Regions from separate parts of the Anaerocolumna sp. genome, predicted to be linked through region 1. Evidence: riboswitches for the same ligand, from Rfam matches in the RefSeq annotation. Region 1 holds a riboswitch; each other region holds the start of a gene.
What was found. A riboswitch is a leader RNA that binds a small molecule or an ion and turns the genes downstream of it on or off. The one in region 1 is predicted to bind cobalamin.
Positions count from the first base shown of each region.

Region 2: it holds a riboswitch for cobalamin, as region 1 does, so the genes downstream of both, RT261_RS01515 (DUF4430 domain-containing protein) here and RT261_RS12780 (prenyltransferase/squalene oxidase repeat-containing protein) in region 1, are expected to answer to the same signal.
Region 3: it holds a riboswitch for cobalamin, as region 1 does, so the genes downstream of both, RT261_RS09390 (ribonucleoside-diphosphate reductase subunit alpha) here and RT261_RS12780 (prenyltransferase/squalene oxidase repeat-containing protein) in region 1, are expected to answer to the same signal.

Region 1 covers NZ_DAMAUC010000014.1:84,138-88,359, reverse strand. Annotated here, with positions in the region: gene RT261_RS12790 (electron transfer flavoprotein subunit alpha/FixB family protein) at 1-594, shown strand, start outside; gene RT261_RS12785 (butyryl-CoA:acetate CoA-transferase) at 649-1,989, shown strand; cobalamin riboswitch at 2,223-2,420, shown strand; gene RT261_RS12780 (prenyltransferase/squalene oxidase repeat-containing protein) at 2,778-4,222, shown strand, end outside.
Region 2 covers NZ_DAMAUC010000001.1:371,552-375,773, reverse strand. Annotated here, with positions in the region: gene RT261_RS01525 (hypothetical protein) at 1-5, opposite strand, end outside; gene upp (uracil phosphoribosyltransferase) at 757-1,386, shown strand; cobalamin riboswitch at 1,446-1,672, shown strand; gene RT261_RS01515 (DUF4430 domain-containing protein) at 1,880-2,284, shown strand; gene RT261_RS01510 (hypothetical protein) at 2,361-2,891, shown strand; gene RT261_RS01505 (ASKHA domain-containing protein) at 3,018-4,222, opposite strand, start outside.
Region 3 covers NZ_DAMAUC010000009.1:141,660-145,881, reverse strand. Annotated here, with positions in the region: gene RT261_RS09410 (hypothetical protein) at 1-385, shown strand, start outside; gene RT261_RS09405 (hypothetical protein) at 454-963, opposite strand; gene RT261_RS09400 (GNAT family N-acetyltransferase) at 1,063-1,503, opposite strand; tRNA gene RT261_RS09395 (tRNA-Leu) at 1,604-1,687, opposite strand; cobalamin riboswitch at 2,011-2,236, shown strand; gene RT261_RS09390 (ribonucleoside-diphosphate reductase subunit alpha) at 2,457-4,222, shown strand, end outside.

The DNA of each region.
Region 1 (4,222 bases):
ACAAGACCAGCATTTGGCGGAAACATAATGGCTACCATCCTATGTCCTGATTTTCGTCCCCAGATGGCTACCGTTCGTCCAGGGGTAATGCAGAAAGCTACACCAAACTTTTATGCAGAAGTTGCTATTGAAAAATATAATCCGGGATTTATACCAAACCACCGATATGTGGAAATACTGGATGTAATCAAAAGGCAAAGTAACAAAATAGATATACAGGATGCTAAAATTCTGGTTTCAGGGGGACGGGGAATGGGAGGTCCTGAGAATTTTAAACTCTTAAATGATTTAGCTGAGGTTCTAGGGGGAGAAGTCAGCGCTTCCAGAGCATGTGTTGATGCTAACTGGGTAGAAAAAGATATACAGGTTGGTCAGACAGGAAAGACAGTAAGGCCCAATTTGTATATTGCATGTGGTATATCCGGAGCAATTCAGCATCTGGCAGGAATGGAGGAATCCGACCTAATCATTGCAATAAATAAAGATGAATCAGCACCTATATTTGATGTTGCTGATTTTGGAATAGTGGGGGATGCAATAAAAATTCTCCCAGTACTTACTGAAAAATTGAAACTTGAAATGTCCGGAAAATAAACAAAGTATCACAAACTTATGGAAAGAGCAGAACTATAAATTGGGAGGATCAAAATGAGATTTAATGAAGAATATGAACAGAAATTAGTTTCAGCTGGGGAAGCGGTAAAAGTAATTAAATCCGGTGACTGGGTCGATTATGGGTGGGCAACAGGTACTCCGGTGGCATTAGATAAGGCTTTGGCAGCCCGCAGTGAAGAACTGTCAGATGTAAAGTTAAGAGGCGGAGTATTATTATGGGCACCGGAAGTATTTAAGGTGGAAAATGTAGCCGAACATTTTACATGGAATTCCTGGCATACATCCGGGATCGAGCGGAAAGCAATCAGTCAGGGATTTGGATATTACAATCCTATGAGGTATTCCGAACTGCCAAGATATTATAGGGAATCTGCCCATCCTGATGATGTAGCCATGTTCCAGGCAGCCCCTATGGATAAGCACGGGTACTTTAACTTTGGACCAAATGCGTCACATATGATGGCAGTCTGTGAGACTTCAAAAAAGATAATTGTAGAAGTAAACGAGAACATGCCCAAGTGCCTTGGAGGATTCGAAAATGGTATTCATATTTCAAAAGTAGATATGATTGTAGAAGGGGACAATCCTCCAATTGCTGAAATGGCACCTTCTGTTCCTGATGCAATAGATGAAGAAGTAGCAAAGTTAATTTTGGAGGAAATTCCAAATGGAGCATGTCTTCAGTTAGGCATTGGCAGTATGCCTGATGCGGTTGGGACACTTATTGCTGCTTCCGACTTAAAAGATCTGGGAGTACATACGGAGATGTATGTTGATTCCTTTGTTGATATCTCGAAGGCCGGTAAAATCAATGGCTCTAAAAAAGCCATTGATACCTATCGCCAAACCTATTCATTTGGTACCGGAACTAAAAAATTATATGACTACATTGACAATAACCCAGAACTTATGAGTGCACCAGTGGACTATGTAAATGATATTAGAACAATTTCTGCTATTGATAACTTTATCTCAATTAATAATGCCGTAGATGTGGATTTATTTGGTCAGGTAAATTCAGAATCCTCTGGAATTAAACATATAAGCGGTGCAGGAGGACAACTGGATTTTGTATTAGGAGCCTATTTATCTAAAGGCGGCAAGAGTTTTATCTGTTGTTCCTCTACCTATAAAACAAAAACAGGAGAAGTAAAATCACGTATTCTGCCTATATTAAATACCGGTTCTATTGTGACCGATACCAGACCGGCCATACACTATTTTGTTACGGAGTATGGCAAGGTGAATCTAAAAGGATTGTCTACATGGCAAAAATGCGAAGCAATTATTTCTGTTGCACATCCTGACTTTAGGGAGCAATTAATTGCGGAAGCAGAGAAGATGAAAATATGGAAAAAAAGCAATAAGGTCTAGGTGAATTTAGGCTTTAGACAAAAAGCTTGGGACTCATTGGAAGATGGGCATTTCCAAGCTTTTATTTATGTTAAAAAATGAGTACTGTTTTCTTCCCATTTAATTACTGATAATGGATATATTATCAGAGAAATACTGCATGCTTACCAAAAAAGAAATTAAATTAGTATTTTACATTAATTTATGGTATATTTTACTATGAAGTTAAATAATTATGTAGAAACAGTTTACAATTAAATAAGTGTTCTATAGGTGAGAAGGTATGTTATAAGAACATCTGCCTCTTAAAATGGAATAAGTTTAGAAACTTAGCAGCTCACTCTACTGTAAAAAGCTACGAAATGTGAATAAGCCACTGGTTAAGTCTGGGAAGGCCACAAAGTAGGTTTGAAGCTTTAAGCCAGGAGACATGCCTATAGATTATACAATCCGACGGTGTGGAAGGAAAGTACTTTAATTCTTATAATTGATGTAGAAAATTATAAGGTTTTAAAAGAATGTCCAAATACTGCCTTCTTGGCAGTATTTTTTTTGCAATACAAATCGCTTTTTTATGGGGTTAATTTCAAAATAGTTATCCTATGCGATTTGATTTTGTATATCCCGCCCGGAAGGTACTCTATCTTACGGGCGTTTTTATTTTGAGAGGGGATTTTATGTCTAATCATGTAAAAACACTGAATAAACGTTCATTCTCTTGAGTGGAGACTAGTCAATTATAAAGTACGGAAAGTGTAAAATTGCTTATGATAAAAATTGTGTATTTAAATTAGAAAGGGAGGATAGCATTGATTAAAAAAGTAATAACCAGGTTAATTTGTTTCCTACTTATGATTAGTTTTCTTTTGTATCCTGTTAATGTTTACGCTCAAAAAAAAGAAAGCGTTCCGGTTACGAATGAGAGGTTAGAGGAAATCATTCAAGATATTATTACATGGGCCAAACAAGGAAATGATGCATTACTAAATTCAATTTTCTTAGAAAGTGCAGGTCAAACAAGCGGAGATTGGTTCCCTATCGGAATAGGAAGGTATGGGTATAAGGAAGAACCCTATGAACCTTATCTAAAGCAAATTACAGAAGTTGTCACAGAGCGATATAAGCAGCCAAATAAACTTCATGCTGTAAAAGCAACAGAATGGCATCGTATTTCTTTGGCAGTATTAGCTATGGGAGGAGATCCTACGAATATTGGATTAGATACGGAAGGAAATCGGATAAATTTAATTGCAGATGGAAGCTATAATTTTGCTGGCCGCAAGGGGATAGACGGACAAGGAATCAATGGTGCTATATGGGCGCTGATTTGTGTGGACAGCTTAGATTATCCTATACCGGATAATGCAAGATACCAACGGGATGACATCATTACTTTAATTACGAAACGTCAGCTTAAAGATGGTGGTTTTGCTTTAGCAGGAATAAAGTCAGATCCGGATATAACAGGCATGGCACTTCAAGCCCTGGCACCTTATGTTAACTCAAATAAAAAGTATCTTGCTTATCAAGAAGAAAAGACCATTTCTCAAATAGTGGAAGAATCATTAAATATATTATCACAATTACAGGAAAAGGATGGAGATTTTACAAGCTGGGGTACCGTAAATGTGGAAAGTACGGTACAAGTCCTAACAGCGCTTTGTTCCCTTGGAATTGATCCGTATAAAGATAGTCGTTTTATTAAGTATAATAATACATTAATTGATGGTATTCTGAAATATCGATGTGATGATGGTGGATTTGCCCATTCTTACCAAACAGATAAGGATAATCCATATGCCCAAGCAGGTATTTCAAATGGAATGGCGACGGAACAGACACTATATGGTCTGGTATCTTATTATCGTTTAAAAAATGGGATGAGAAGTTTGTATGACTTTCGCCCTGAGAAAAGATTAGAAGAAAAAGTAACAGAAGAGAAAAAAACAGAAGAGAAGAAAGCAGACGAGAAAAAAACAGAAGATAAGAAAGCAGAAGATAAGAAAACAAAAGCAGAAGAGAAAAAAAATAGCAATAATAAAAATGAAGATATTAAAAAGACAGAATCAAGTAAAAAGGCAGAACCAGGGAAAAAGACAGAATCAAGTAAACAAACAGAAGCAAGTAAAAATATAGAATCAGGTAAAAATAAAGCGCCAAGCCAAAAAGAGAATATCGATAGCCAAAGAAGTGATAAATCGGATGGTATCAAGACAACCACCCTAACACAGAATGAGAAAAAAGCAAGTAGTGC
Region 2 (4,222 bases), on a different contig from region 1:
GACATATTCCCTCTTTTCCTGCATAACATATAGACTTACGCATAAAATCGTTCTTATTATTTATAGTTCCCATGGAATTAATCGGTTTCCTTCTTTTACATAAAAAATATCTTGTTCTTAACTTTAGTATTTGTATCTTTCAAAAAAACAACCTCTGAAATTCATGTGAATACTACCTTTTTAAGTAAATTATAAGGAGCAAATCTGTCCTATTTTTTTCATTTTTTGTTTTAAATTGTAAAAATACATTGATTAAAAATTCACAAATTGTTCATAAATCATCCACACTATAATCATATATGTCTATTATAATAAAAGCATAGTAAATAAGTTGTACACTATATTGCTAATAAGATAATTTTTTTCATAAAATAAGCCTGGTAGTTACCCTCCCCCCTCTACCGGGCTTCTCCTCTGCCTAAGTATGGAAAGAGAGTCTTTTATTAACCAAATAAAATTTTTAAATACTTATTTTATGAATTTTTAAGTGGAATTCTATTTTAATAGCTTAGATTCATTTCATTTTTAAATTCCTTTATCTCATATATTATCATATTTCACTTTTTTCATTCTTTGCTTATCCTATTAAAATACTGCCTGCTTTTTTTATTTTTCATATTTTACATTTTATACACGAATATATTACATTACTTTTTCAAAAAATACAATAAATATAATTTAACACTTTTCTTAGACATTTATTTTTGTTATAATACTTCTAGCAAAAAAGTCTAAAAAACAAATGGAGGCAAGATTATGTCTAAAGTAATAATTATGAATCATCCATTGATTCAGCACAAAATAGGAATCATGAGACGCAAAACAACTTCAACTAAAGAATTCCGTGATTTGGTTTCTGAAGTTGCAATGCTTATATGTTATGAAGCAACAAGAGAACTTCCTCTTGCTGAGATAGAGATTGATACACCTCTTGTTAAAACAATTGCTCATGAAATTGAAGGCAAAAAGCTTTGTATCGTTCCGATCTTAAGAGCCGGTTTGCATATGGCAGATGGAATATTAAACCTGATTCCCAATGCCAAGGTTGGACACATTGGTTTATATAGAGATGAAAAAACATTAGAGCCAGTTGAATATTTTTGTAAGTTACCTACTGATGCCAATGAGAGAGAGATCTTTGTTGTTGACCCTATGTTAGCAACTGGGGGTTCCGCAGATGCTGCTATTACCTTGTTAAAGAAAAGGGGAATCACTAAAATTCACTTCCTATGTCTCATAGCAGCACCAGAAGGTGTAAAACGTCTTACATCGGCTCATCCTGATGTTGATGTATTTATAGGTGCTTTAGATGAGAGATTAAACGAAAGTGGTTATATTCTACCTGGACTTGGCGATGCCGGGGACAGAATCTATGGTACTAAATAATTATATTGACTTTTTTTTTGCGTAATGATATACTGACAGCGTTTATAAGCAGCTGTTTAAGGCTGTTTCATATATCAAGTGGTCACTAATTTATATAAAACCCACATAAAATAGTGACATAATAGGGAAACAGGTTAAAATCCTGTACGGTCTCGCCGCTGTAATTGAGGAGTTTTCTTCAGTATGCTTCATAAAAGCAATATAGATCACTGAGCACATGCTTGGGAAGATTTGAAGAAAATGATGAATCATAAGTCAGAATACCTGCTTGATATGGTACCAAATATGCCACGAGGAATGGTAAGAGGTACAATGACTGTCAGCCGGATATTCTGGTAATAAAGTTATTGTTAATAATCTAAACTATTTTAGGTTCCTTTTGCTTTTGTGGCAAAGGAACCTTTTTCATTCTCCCTCAAAACCTGAATGGCTTTAAAATGCCTCCCTACGAATCAAGAAGGTTCCTATTATTAAAGAAGGAGGAGAATAAATCTTGGAACAAAAAAGAAATGTCAAGAAAATTGTTGTTAGTTGTATTGCTTTGGTCGCAATAATTGCTGCTATGTTCTTTGCCTATAAAACATTTATGGCAAAACCGGTAGAAGGTTCCAAAAACATTGTTGCAGAAGTAATATTAACAGATGGTACAAGTGAGTCCTTTAAAATTACAACAGATGCCGAATTCTTAAGAGAAGCCTTAGAAAAGAAAAAACTGATTTCCGGAATTGAAACGAAAAATGGTTTATATGTAACTACAGTAAATGGTATAACAGCAGACGAATCGAAACAGGAATGGTGGAATTTTTCACTAAACGGAGAATCTTTAATGACAGGTGTTGATACAACGCCTATAAAAGATGGTGACCATTATCAAATAACATTAATGGTCGGATATTAAATAATAAGTTACCTAACTGAGAAAGGAAGATATAATTCTTCGCCGTTCAGGCTAAGAGTGAAAACGGAGGTATAGGATGCGTATAAAAGATATTGTTTTAATTGGTATGTTAAGCGCTCTTTTAATTGCCGTCAAAGAAGTCCTTGCCTTTCTTCCTAATATAGAATTGGTTTCTCTGCTGATAATACTATTCTCTCTACTGTTGCACAAAAAAACATTACTTATTATATCCATATTTGTTTTACTGGAATGTTTTATATACGGTTTTGGATTATGGTTAATAAATTATTTCTATATTTGGTTTATCCTATACTTTATTGTTCGAATTTTTAAAAGAGATCAATCCGCCTTCCATTGGGCAGTTATTTCAGGTGCTTTTGGATTGACCTTTGGTGCTCTTTGCTCCATTCCCTATTTATTTATGGGGTGGATTAACGGAAGCTTCCTAACGGGTGTTCAATCTGCCATTGCTTATTGGATTACAGGAATTCCCTTCGATATTATACATGGAATAAGTAACTTTTTTATAACCTTGTTCCTGTTCAAACCTCTTTATAAGAATTTAAATAAAGTAATAACTAAAGAAATATATATAGAAAAAGATTAAATATATAATCCAAAGTTCGTAATAAAGTACTTTATCGATGAATCGTAATCTTACTTAATAGATAAAAAAGCATGTTTTGAAAAATATATATTCAAAACATGCTTTTTGCATTCATAACTTTACAAATTAGAAATTCATAGCTTTTAAAAACTCATCTTGAAAATCTTTACATAATGCCAGTTCCAGATGCTTTACTTTTTTGCTTATACTTTCTGCCTCTTCTTTTGAGATTTCCCCTAATAACACTTTAGAAGCACCCTCTAAGGCTCCATTTCCAATATAACTTATCTTATCCGGCTCTATGGAAGGCAGCAATCCTATATGAACGGCTTTCTTTACATCAATATTACTGCCAAATGCACCTGCCAGAATAATGGAATCCAGTTGGGATACCGTTAGTTTGGCTTCTTCTAACAACAGCATGATTCCAGTATAAATTGCTGCCTTAGCCAGTTGAAGTTCTCTAATATCCTTCTGGGTTAAAATAACTTCTTTATCACCATGTTTCCATAAAGTAACAAAGTTAGTTTCACCCTCCGCTCCTAATAAACGGCCTGTCTGATCCATTATATGATTACTAAGGAATTCAGAAACTGCTTCAATCACTCCTGATCCGCAGATACCAATGGGATGGATATCATTTATTTCATCTTCAGATTCCCCATTCCTATTCATTCTATAGGTTAAGATTGAGTCTTTTCCCAGTCCAATTATTTCTATCTCAATCAAATTATTTCTGATATTTACTTTCGATATTGCTCCTTCTATGGCCCGCATACCCTGATGCAAAGAAGCTCCTTCAAAAGCAGGGCCTGCAGCCGTTGAGCATACCGTAAGCTCCCCATCCTTTCCTAGAACAATTTCTCCATTGGTTCCAATATCTACAAGGAGATGGTTTCCCTTTGCATAGTTCAAATCTCTGGAGAGAATACAGCCCAATGTATCAGAACCTACATGACCTGCAATTCCAGGCATTACATATATTTCTCCATAAGGATTCATTTCAAAATCTACTTCTGAAGCTTTCAATATTACACCTTCGTAAGATATTCCCTGAAAGGGTACCTTTGCCAATTTCTCAACAGATTTGCCTAAAAACAAATGGGACATGGTTGTATTGGCAGTGATAACCGCAATCTCAATTTGTTTCACATCAATATTATTCTCTGCCGACATGCGTAAAAGTAAGGTATTACAGCACTCTCGAATCAGATAGGCCAGTTTTCTTACATTGTCTTCCCTACTATTGGCAAAAGTAATTCTTGCAATTACATCTGCCCCATATAGGCTTTGAGGATTCTTGGCACTAATTTCATCTATGATTTCTTTTC
Region 3 (4,222 bases), on a different contig from region 1:
GGAAAGCTATGTACTGACAGCTGCTGAACCACCAAAGGAACCAGTCAGCTATTTAATTGGTGAAGCATACCGGATTATCAGTCCCGTTTATAGTGTGGAAAACCTACAGGATGCCACAATTGTATTAGATTTTAACTTGTCTGTTGTTCTCAAAGATTATCTTGCTGAAAATCCTGACGCTCAGCTAGGCAGGGACTTTGTGTTATTGGAGATGGAGTCGGATATGACTTGGATCACACCAGTGGTACCATCTTATGACAGCAAAAATTTTGACACACCGGAGAATGCAGAAAAGTACTTAGGCAATACCAGCAAGTGTAAATATTCCTATCAAGTTTCCGACAAACCAATACAAATTTGTTTTGGTGTGTTACAAAAAGAATAAAACAGAATAACTTTGTTAAACCTAAAAAATCCGCTGCTCCTTACAGAACAACGGATTTTTTATTTGTTTTATTCCACTTGTGGACCGGATGGAAGACGTTCATATGCATCAGATTCATGAACATACTCCCAAACTTCCGTCATGAACTTTACAAATTTATTGTTAGCCTTTGATATTCCCTTTTGGTCTATGTGGGCACCTGTACTGCAGGATATGCTTTTAGTCTCACCATCGGATACATATTGAAATTCATAATAGGATGGAGGTATGGCCATATAGCCTTTATCCGGATCGATCTCTTCAGGCAGATCATGGAGGTCATATTTTATAAAGGCCTCATAAATCTTCTGTAGCTGCTCGTCAGAAAAATTGAAATCTGTTATAGCATTTGGGTCTCCTTCGTCAAATTGAAATCTGTTTTTTATTGTAGAATTAAACGTATCAACTTCTGTGAAATTGTGGGTATAAACAAATCCAAAATCATCAGGAATTTCTTTTGCTGACTGCTTCCCACCATTACATGCACTAAAAAGTAAAGCAGATATTAACAGAAGCATTAGAACCTTTGCTCTTTTCATTTTTACTCCGTCCTCCTATCACTTATTTGTCCTAAAAAGGACTTGATATGCTAAATTATACCATGACTTCGGGACATTGCAACAAAAATAGGAGGAACTTTATGACTCCCTTTTTAGATAAACCATATCAACAAGTTGCTTTCCACATTCATATATAGGATGGTCATAGTTATCAGTGAAAAAATTTTCTATACGATGTGACTCAATAAAGCCGCATCTTTGATAAAAGTCCAGAGTGAGTGGGCTGTCACCTGTTCCCACAAGCATAGTTCTACAATCCGTATAGTAAGAAAACAAAAATTCTATCAGGGCTTTTCCATATCCTTTTCGCTGGCAATCAGGTCTGGTTGCAATATTTTTTATCTCATAAATTCCGTCTGCTTCTTTTGTAACTACGCATTCGGCTTTTATTCCATTATCATCTAGAACAAACATCTCGCCACGTTCCAAGTATTTGTCTATCATGCTTTCCTGTTCGTCTGCAAGTAATAGCAGGTCGATATATTCTTTTTTGTTTTCTGTGACTTTTATTATATTCATAAGCTTGCACCTCTTATTTTATGTTTTTGGGGATTATTTTAACATATAAAATAAAAGAAGTCGATTGCAGTAATCGGCTTCTTTTAATAAAAATTATGTATGCAGTCGAAGGGACTTGAACCCTCACGGTCTTGCGACCACTAGAACCTGAATCTAGCGCGTATGCCAATTCCGCCACGACTGCAAATAATAGTAACGTAAATATTGTACTACTTTTTTCAGTTATGTCAAGTATAAGGTTATGAAATTTACTTAAAAAGTATAAAAATTAACTTGGTATAGTAGTCTTAACAGTATAATTAAGTATTATTTATGTCCCTTTTAATTCAAAAATGCAGCCTTGAACCCGTAGGGTCTTGCAGCTGCTAGAGCCTGAATCTAGCGCGTATGCCACACTGTAAATAGCTCTTTATCAGGCGACAATTTCCCACTATAATACAGGGAGCATTTTACTTGCAATGATAATATTTATATATTATAATAACCTAATATGAATAGTATATTTTAATAATAACCAAGAATTTAGGTTTCCAATTCAGTAGGATAAGCTTTGGGCAAATCCCCTGGGTTATGGAATTAATAGGGAAGATAGGTGAGAATCCTGCACAATCCCATTGCTGTATTTACAGAGTACATTTTCTGGATTGCAAAAATCGGCCACTGGAATATCTGGGAAGGCGAAAATGTATGTTGAAGTATAAGTCAGAATACCTGCCTAAGTTTTATAGAATAGCAATTCTGTGAGGACAGGACATGCTATATTTATTAGGGTAAGCTCATGTAAAATGAGTTTTATTTTGTACCTAGTATTTATAATAAATATAGATATAATTCAAGCCTTATAGTTGCATTCTGACTATGAGGCTTTTTCTCGCTTAATTTTAGACATATAGGCTGTCTGGGTGGATTGATATTCTAATAATGATTTATTGCTGAGAGAAAGGAAGGGCGTTATGGATATAAAAATAAAGAAGAGGGATGGTAGTTATGAACCTCTTTACGTAGAAAAAACAAAAAAGATGGTAGCTTATGTATGTGAGGGGCTAGAGGGCTGTGACCCAATTGAGCTTGAAATGGACTCCAACATTCAGTTTCGGGATGGTATGAGTACAAAGGAAATACAGAAAGTTCTTATTCAAACTGCCATAGAAAAGATGATTCAAACCACAAAAGATGCCCACGGTAATACGGTAAAAACTACAAATATTAACTGGCAATATGTTGCAGCAAGATTATTAATGTCTGATTTATATAAAGAGGCCGCAATTAATAGAGGATATGATTATTTTGGCTATGGAGATTTTTCCGAATTAGTACATAAGTTGGTGAAGGATAAATATTACGGAGAATATTTAATAACGGAATATAAGGAAGAGGAGATTAAGGAGTTAGGTGCTTATATAAAACCGGAGAGAGACTTGCTCTTTAATTACGAAGGCCTGAAACTGTTGACAGATAGATACTTAATTAAAGGTTTTAATAAAGAAGTATTGGAATTGCCACAGGAACGGTTTCTTGCTATTGCTATGCATCTTGCCATTCCAGAAGGCAGCAAAAAGATGGAATATGCTAAAAAGTTTTATGATCTGCTTAGTTTGCTAAAGATGACGGTAGCCACACCAACCCTTGCCAGTGCAGGTACTCCTTATCATCAATTAAGCAGCTGCTTTATATCCGTTGTGGGGGATAACCTGTGGTCTATTTATGATGTGAACAGTAAGTTCGCAAGTGTATCCAAACATGGTGGTGCGTTAGGCATCTATACAGGAAAGATCAGGGCGCTAAATAGTGAAATCAGAGGGTATAAAAATGCTTCCGGAGGAGTCATCCCATGGATTCGTTTATATAATGATACTGCGGTGGCGGTGGATCAGCTTGGCAGAAGAAAGGGCGGGGCCTCTATTACACTGGATATATGGCATCGTGACCTTTATGAATTTATGGAACTAAGGACCAATAATGGAGATGATAGAAGAAAAGCTCATGATATTTTCCCAGCTTTAAGTATTCCCAATCTTTTTATGGAGAGATTGGAAGCAAGAGGAAGTTGGTCATTATTTGACCCGTATCAAGTACATAAAGAAATGGGATTTTACTTAGAAGATTTTTATGATGATGAAGACAACAAAACCTTTACGCAACATTATCTTGCCTGTGAAAAAAATCAAAATCTGGAACGTGTTACAGTAACTGCCCTTGATATTATGAAAAAGATTATGAAAAGTGCAGTAGAAACCGGAACTCCGTTTATTTTCTTTAGAGATACTGTCAATCAGGCCAACCCTAATAAACATGCCGGAATGATCTATGCTTCAAACCTTTGCCATGAAATTGCACAAAATGTAAGTGAATCTACCCTGATTGAAGAAAGCATTGTAACGGATCAAAATGAAAATCATGTAGTAACAAGAGTAAAGTCCGGCGACATGGTAACCTGTAACCTGAATTCCATTAATCTTGGCCGTGTTAATATAGATGAATTGGAAGAAACCGTACCACTTCAGATTCGTATGCTGGACAATGTGATAACTTTAAATCAGTCACCGGTGGCGGAAGCGAAAATTACCAGTGATAAATACCGGGCGATAGGCCTTGGAACCAGTGGATATCATCATTATCTCGTAAATAAGGGAATAACCTGGGAAAGTGAAGCACATTTTAAAGAAGCGGATCTGTTATTTGAAGAAATAGCATATGAGGCAATCAAGGCTTCTATGGA